One region of the Paenibacillus sp. 1-8 genome, then DNA from elsewhere that is predicted to be linked to it. Evidence: riboswitches for the same ligand, from Rfam matches in the RefSeq annotation. Region 1 holds a riboswitch; each other region holds the start of a gene.
The links. A riboswitch is a leader RNA that binds a small molecule or an ion and turns the genes downstream of it on or off. The one in region 1 is predicted to bind cyclic di-AMP.

Region 1 (2,267 bases):
TACTCGAAAACTCCCTTATCCTATAATCATTTTGCCTTCCGGATGACGATATAATTCCTTACCCTTTTTCGGAGTCAGTGCATAAGCCAGTGTGAGCGGACCCAATCTGCCGGCAAACATCGTCAGGGTAATGACCAGCTTGCCTATAACCGTCAAATCAGATGTTAGCCCCATGGACAATCCCACCGTACCAAATGCAGACACCGTCTCGAACAATATCATCAGAAAATGATGATCCTCGGTTGCCGACAAAATCATCGTCACCCCAATGACAAACAGCAGTCCCAGCAGTGTAATGGTCAAAGCCTTGTAAACTCGTCCCTGCGCAAGTCTGTACCTGAACAGTACAATATCCTCCCTGCCCCGCAGCATCGAAATCACCGCTCCAATGAGCAGGGCGAATGTTGTGGTCTTAATCCCGCCTCCAGTGGAGCCAGGGGAAGCCCCAATAAACATGAGTATTATGATAAAAAACTGCGTAGCCTGTCGCAAGCCTGCAATGTCCAGCGTATTGGCACCTGCGGTGCGGGGCGTTACGGATTGGAATAAAGATCCCAGCAGCTTTCCACCCCAATCCAGCGAGCCCAGTGTCTTCGGATTGGTAAACTCGAATACAAAGATGACAAGCGTGCCGACTACAATCAGAGCAGCCGTCATGCTGAGTACCACCTTGGTATGCAAGGACAGTCTCTTTCGCTTGCGGTATTCCACCAGGTCGGACATAACCACAAAGCCGATACCACCCGAAATAATCAGAAACATAGCCGTAAAATTAACAATCGGATCATATACATAACCTGTCAGGCTGCGAAAGTGACCAAATAGATCAAAGCCTGCATTGTTAAACATGGAGATGGCATGCCAGATTCCAAAATAAATCGCCCTGCCTACGGGCATATCAAAGGACCAGCGAACCGAGAATATCGTAGCGCATACGCCTTCAATAACCAGTGAGTACAGTAATACCTTACGGATTAACCCGACAATTCCCTCTACAGAAGTCTGATTCATCGCTTCCTGCAAAATGAGACGCTCCCGCAAGGAAATACGACGCTTGAACACCAGTGCAATCAAGGTAGCCATCGTCATAAAGCCGAGCCCACCAATCTGGATCAGCGCAACGATGACAACTTGACCAAAAGTGGTAAAAAAGGTGCCAGTATCCTTAACAACAAGACCTGTTACACAGGTTGCGGAGGCGGCTGTAAACAAAGCGTCTATAAATGCAAGCGGCTTTCCTGTTGTATTGGAAATCGGCAGCATTAACAACAAGCTGCCTATAAGAATGATAATGGCAAAGCCCACAACGAATATCTGCGGTGGAGAAAGCCGAAGCCATCTTGCATTGGGATTCATCTATTTATCACTGCTCCTACTTGGTGAATTATGAGCATGGAGACGCTCCGGGTGCAGATTGTTCTTCCGATTGCTGTTACCCCCGGATTTTTTTCTGATTTTATAAGCCCTTTTAATGGTTAAAATGGAAGCGGTAGCGCTCGCCTTTGTCTCTGAATTTTAACCTTATCAGGGTTTATCTAATCCAATAAAATTCAGAGACAACAGCGATCGGAAGATCAAATGGAGCGCGAAGCGGACTTAACTCAGCAACGTTTTAATTATCCAACTTTTATTCGCACAAAAAAAGACACCGGAAATCCGAGTGCCTGACTTGGTTCCTGCTCACAGCCTACGAGGTTAGCTGACGGATTCGGGCTTCACAGTATGCCCTATTCACACTTCCGGTCCGGGACCGGCTGCGAAATTCACCCCAGTAACATGGTTCCCCCGTTTTCCTATGGAAATTCGGCTCAAATGTATATCGTTACCTATATATTTCATATGCATTGTCTCAACAGATTATAATCTTTCTGTATACAGAGCACAAAACCGATTTCGTCGAAATAACGTTAAATTAGCGGTAATTTGAGAATAGGCCACCTTTAATCGCAGCTTATCTTATTTTATTGAAACTTTAAAGTGCTTTCACTCCATTTTCATGAATATCCTAGGTCTGTTGGCGGGAACCTGTGCAGTATGATATCTTTAATGGATGTTCTTATTTACAGATTAAGGAGGAAACTCATGAATCCTATCGGGAAACCGGTCGTGCTCACGGCCAACTTTAAAAGATTAGGCTTGCTGGGCGGGATTGGCCTGATTTGCTTTTTTGTCTTTCAATTGCTTATTCCCTCGTTTAGTAATCCGAATCCGGAGGCACTGATGAATGCCAAGATCATCAGCAAGCAGGAAGCAGTCATACACGCGCT
Region 2 (2,267 bases), 1.3 Mb from region 1:
CTTCATTTGTTCCCAAGGTAGCCAGCCGTATATGTTGTAGGGTGGATCATAGCGCCACTCACATATCGCAGCCGCCTGCTGCTCGTCCATCGGTACGATCCGGTAGTTAGATATTGAGGCCGGCATGTCTTCCCATCCTCCTTTTACAAGTACTTAAACCATTAACAACAGATTGTAGACAAGTTGTTGGGGATTGGCAAGCGTGTTTATTTCATACCCAAGTCGGGTATACATTCAATAAGAAGGCTTTACTGTTCATATGCTCCCCCAGCCGTGACGGTAAGACCGACGATGTTCACAGAAACTGAAACCTTTTGAGGTGCCAGTTCGTCAGTAACGATAACGTTTCTGATGTTGTGGACATAAAAAACCGCAATTCGATTCCGTCCAGAATCAAATTGCGGCTCAGGGTTAGCTTGCTGTCGTTAGTTATTCTACGTTGTCGTCATCAGGAACTTCAGAAGCTACGGCGTGGTAAGCGTCTGTGCTCATAATTCTTTTTGCACCAACATAGCGGTTAGCGTAATAGTTTTCGTTCAGTGAGCTAACAATTACACCACGTGAAGTTGAGGAGTGGGCAAATTTCCCTTCACCTACGAAGATACCTACATGGGAAATGCCTCTTCCTGTGGTGTTGAAGAATACCAGGTCACCAGGTCTCATTTCATCGCGGGATACGGAAGATCCCATTTTGAATTGTGATCCGGATTGATGGGGCAGATTAATTCCCAGTTTTTGATATACATACATTGTGAAGCCGGAGCAATCGAACCCGTCGAGTGTAGTGCCTCCGTTTCTGTAGTTCGTTCCTTTGGCATCTTGGATGACCTGGTCCATCTTAGAGTCTGCAAATGCACTTCCTCCACCGAATGTAAAAGATGTAAAGGCAATGGCGAGACTCATGGCTGCGATCGTTAGCTTCTTCTTCAAAAAAAATATACCCCTTCCAATGCCTGCGAGGTTAGCTTAAGGATTCGGTAGAAGGTTCCCCTATGACCACTCTGTTGCGAGATCAATTCACCCAAACTGGTTCCCCCGCTTCCCAGGTGCCAGGAATTAGGCTTAACTTAAGATGTGCACCTTGGAGAGCAGTATTCACGATAACGATGTTTTGAAGGTAAAGGTTACAATAAAGATTACAAAGTTGTTACTATCAGTTCACTGCGATTATTGTAACAAAGTCGGCTGGCTTTGGCAAATGTTTCATCGCAAAAAGTTACAAAAAAAATCCGCTCCCTTTATCGCGGGAACGGATTTTGTTAAGAGTATTCAGTTATGTGCCGTTTGCCTGGATATGAATGGAGATGGATAGTTGTCTTTGGACAGCCAGAAATTGCTCGGGAGGAACGGAGTGAAGGTTCAACCTCTGCCGGAGATATCGGTATGCCATAGTCGGTACTGTGAACTGATGTGCCATAGCCTGACCAGACTGGTAACAAAATGATACGTTTGCTGGAGAATGAGTGCCAGCATGCCAGTCCAAATCATCGCCATCGTGCCGAATAGACCAAGGACGAGCAGTACACCTGCACCGAGCAGAAGCGAAATACCGATAGCCGGGAGGATTTGGCGAAAGAAGGCAAGCAGCGACGATAGTATGGCGTGACCACCTACGGTGCCTAGCTGCATGTACAGGATGCACTGGCGGATGAACCAGCCATAAGCAATCCAACCGATGGCATAGGGCAGAACATGCAGGAGATAGGTGGGAGATTGCAGCGTCCCTGCTACGATAGGGTAGAGCTTTGGCACCACCCAGAAAGCAGGGAGCAGCAGGAGTCCAAGCTCGATGACGTAATAGATCAGCGATGACAAGCCATGACGTTTCATTCCACGGAAAAAAGACAGACTTTGCGGCTCGGTCGCATGGGTATGCAGACTTTGGTATATTCCCGCCCGGATGAAGGGGGTAATCAGTGTACGCAGCACCGTTGCCCCCAGTAGTATCCACAGATACATATGAACCTCTCGGTTGTCCGTCAGGGCAATCTGGCTCTCCATCCAAAACAACGTCTGTCCCAGTTCATTTTGACCCTGATCGGGGTAGCGCAGCAGCAGGGGAGTAACGGCGGATTGTACCAGTCGATAGAGAAAAACGCCCCATAGCAGTCGATACAGAAACAGAATGATGACAATATAAAATTGTATGCGCACAAGCGCCCAGCCTTCTTTTATAACAGTACGCATCTATAGACACCTCACCATGACAGACTTCCAAGCAGTGTCTCCAGCAGCTTGGTTACACTTATACTCCAACGGGTCTGGGT
Region 3 (2,267 bases), 2.5 Mb from region 1:
CTTTTTTTGTTATATCCCTTTTTTTCTAGCCACAGGAGCAGCCGCCTGGATCGGCTGCTTGTGAACGGTGATGAAGTGGCTTGTTAGCTTTGCTACAAGAGCTTCTCGATATCCCCCGCCAGTTTATCTGGAGTTGTCTGTGGGGCGTAGCGCTTAAATACGTTACCTTCGCGTGTAATTAAAAATTTAGTAAAATTCCATTTGATCGCTTTGGAGCCTAATACGCCTGGAGCTGTCCGGGTGAGGTAGCGAAATAAAGGGTGCGCCTGATCGCCATTGACATCTGTTTTGGAAAACATCGGGAACGTAACTCCATAGTTAATCTGGCAAAACTCCGAAATGTCCTCGCTGGAACCCGGCTCTTGCTTGGCAAACTGGTTGCTGGGGAACCCCAGGATTTCAAGACCCTGCTCATGGTATTGGTCATATAGCTCTTGTAGCGCCTTGTATTGGGGGGTTAGCCCGCATTTGCTGGCTGTATTCACGATAAGCAGAACTTTTCCTTCATATGTTGACAACGGAATCTCATTCCCTTGCAGGGTTTGCGCATCATATTCATAAACGGTCATGGTATCCCTCCTTATTTGATATTCCACAATTAAATTGTAAGCAATTTAACGAAGGGTTGCAAGTCTATAATAGATGTAATGCGCCGTCTGCGACTGTAAAATCGTATTTTGTCCAAAACGGAAAATTGCACTGCAAATGGGGTGAATTGGCGCTGTTTCTCATCGTAAAACAGGCTCAATCGGCGTTTATCAGGTGCATACAGCAGTTTTTCTTTCTCTTTTACAAAAAAGGGACAAAAAATGCTCTCCATACGCCAATATTGACATGCCCGACATTTTCGAAAAGAGATGAAAAACCGAGATTGAAGGAGCTGGGAGAAGGATATTTATGTTGTAAGCGCTATTATTAATCTCTTATGCTCCAAAGACCGATTTATAACCCCGCAGGTGAGCTTTACAGTGTTCCTTGCGCGGGTGTATGATTCAAGACGTAATTTCAAATTAAGTGAATGAAGCAGCAACGAATTGTCTATAGCGCTGAATTTTGCAGTTGCAAAAGCGGGGGAACCGAACGGGAACTCTACGGCTTTCAGAGCCGTGTGTCTCATGGGGTGAATTTTCCGGCCAAGTGCCAGAAATAGGGCGACTCTCACGTCCGAATCCGACAGCTAACCTCGTAAGCGTACAGGGAGAGGCAACAAACCGCCGTGTGTAGCCATGGTTTATTTTATCATGGTTACGTAAGAAGCCGGAGGAAAGCCTTTTTCCTTCGGCTTCTTTTTGTTGTCTTTTTATACCGGGAGAGGAGCTACTGATGGAAGGTCGGCTAATCATTGTCACTGCACCGAATGAATCGGGCAGAAATTTTGTGAAATTGCTTATGTTCAAAAAACTGGCGTTTGCGGTTCTGACGAATAGCGCTCAGGAGGAACGACAGCTCAAAAAAATGGGTGTGGAGCATGTTGTGCGCATCAATACGATGCAAGCAGGGAAGTGGAATTTTCCCAAAAAAGAAATTGGCTGCGTGTATTTGTTTGAGAACAGCTTGAATCTGACGTGCCGTTTTCTGCAAATATGCCGGCCGCTGACATCGGATTCGGTCTATGTCATTACACACGGCTGTAATCCTCAAGGGATTTATCGAGGTTTGGGAGCGGACCATGTGATCTACACTTTGAATGGAGAGGTGGGTTTTCTGCTGAACGGATAGTCGCTTACGATATGGCTAATTTACATTAAAATTTTTGAATTTAGTTTTATAGCGATTTTACGAGAGTGTAAGAATGATGAATTAAGGACTGGTACGGGAGGGTATGAACATGATGGATATATACATGCTGCTCGTGATGGCTGTGAGTTATGGAGCGATACTGTTGTTTGTACGCTGGTGTAATGCGCAGACCTCCAAAGGAGGGCGAAGAGGATGATGGTTGTGCTTGCGCTTACGGCTATTGTGTTTGTGTATTTAATCTACGCACTCCTGAATCCTGAAAAGTTCTAATCAGGATTCAGGTATAGGATAAAGCGGACGAGGGATAGCAGATCGTGGATGAGGCATCAGAGGCAGCGGGCTTTCGCAAACGTGTGCACTCGCTTGGTGCTATGAAACCGTCTGTTGTCCCAAACGCAGGAGCATTTTGGAGGAGGGAATAGATGATGGAGCTACTGCAGATTGGAATTGTGATTGTGATATTGCTGCTCTTGGTGAAACCAGTGGGCACCTATATATATCATGTATTCTCAAATGAACCGAATCGG

Region 2: another riboswitch for cyclic di-AMP. It lies ahead of AC0WRU_RS00545 (C40 family peptidase); the one in region 1 lies ahead of AC0WRU_RS19760 (TrkH family potassium uptake protein).
Region 3: another riboswitch for cyclic di-AMP. It lies ahead of AC0WRU_RS06425 (hypothetical protein); the one in region 1 lies ahead of AC0WRU_RS19760 (TrkH family potassium uptake protein).

The regions. Positions count from the first base shown of each region.
Region 1 covers NZ_CM149995.1:4,294,340-4,296,606, forward strand. The annotation lists gene AC0WRU_RS19760 (TrkH family potassium uptake protein) at 16-1,356, opposite strand; cyclic di-AMP (ydaO/yuaA leader) riboswitch at 1,670-1,819, opposite strand; gene AC0WRU_RS19765 (CPBP family intramembrane glutamic endopeptidase) at 2,083-2,267, shown strand, end outside.
Region 2 covers NZ_CM149995.1:137,841-140,107, forward strand. The annotation lists gene AC0WRU_RS00540 (GNAT family N-acetyltransferase) at 1-126, opposite strand, end outside; gene AC0WRU_RS00545 (C40 family peptidase) at 430-930, opposite strand; cyclic di-AMP (ydaO/yuaA leader) riboswitch at 936-1,073, opposite strand; gene AC0WRU_RS00550 (hypothetical protein) at 1,360-2,187, opposite strand; gene AC0WRU_RS00555 (M1 family metallopeptidase) at 2,199-2,267, opposite strand, start outside.
Region 3 covers NZ_CM149995.1:1,384,401-1,386,667, forward strand. The annotation lists gene AC0WRU_RS06420 (glutathione peroxidase) at 93-569, opposite strand; cyclic di-AMP (ydaO/yuaA leader) riboswitch at 1,035-1,208, shown strand; gene AC0WRU_RS06425 (hypothetical protein) at 1,324-1,719, shown strand; gene kdpF (K(+)-transporting ATPase subunit F) at 1,936-2,010, shown strand; gene kdpA (potassium-transporting ATPase subunit KdpA) at 2,166-2,267, shown strand, end outside.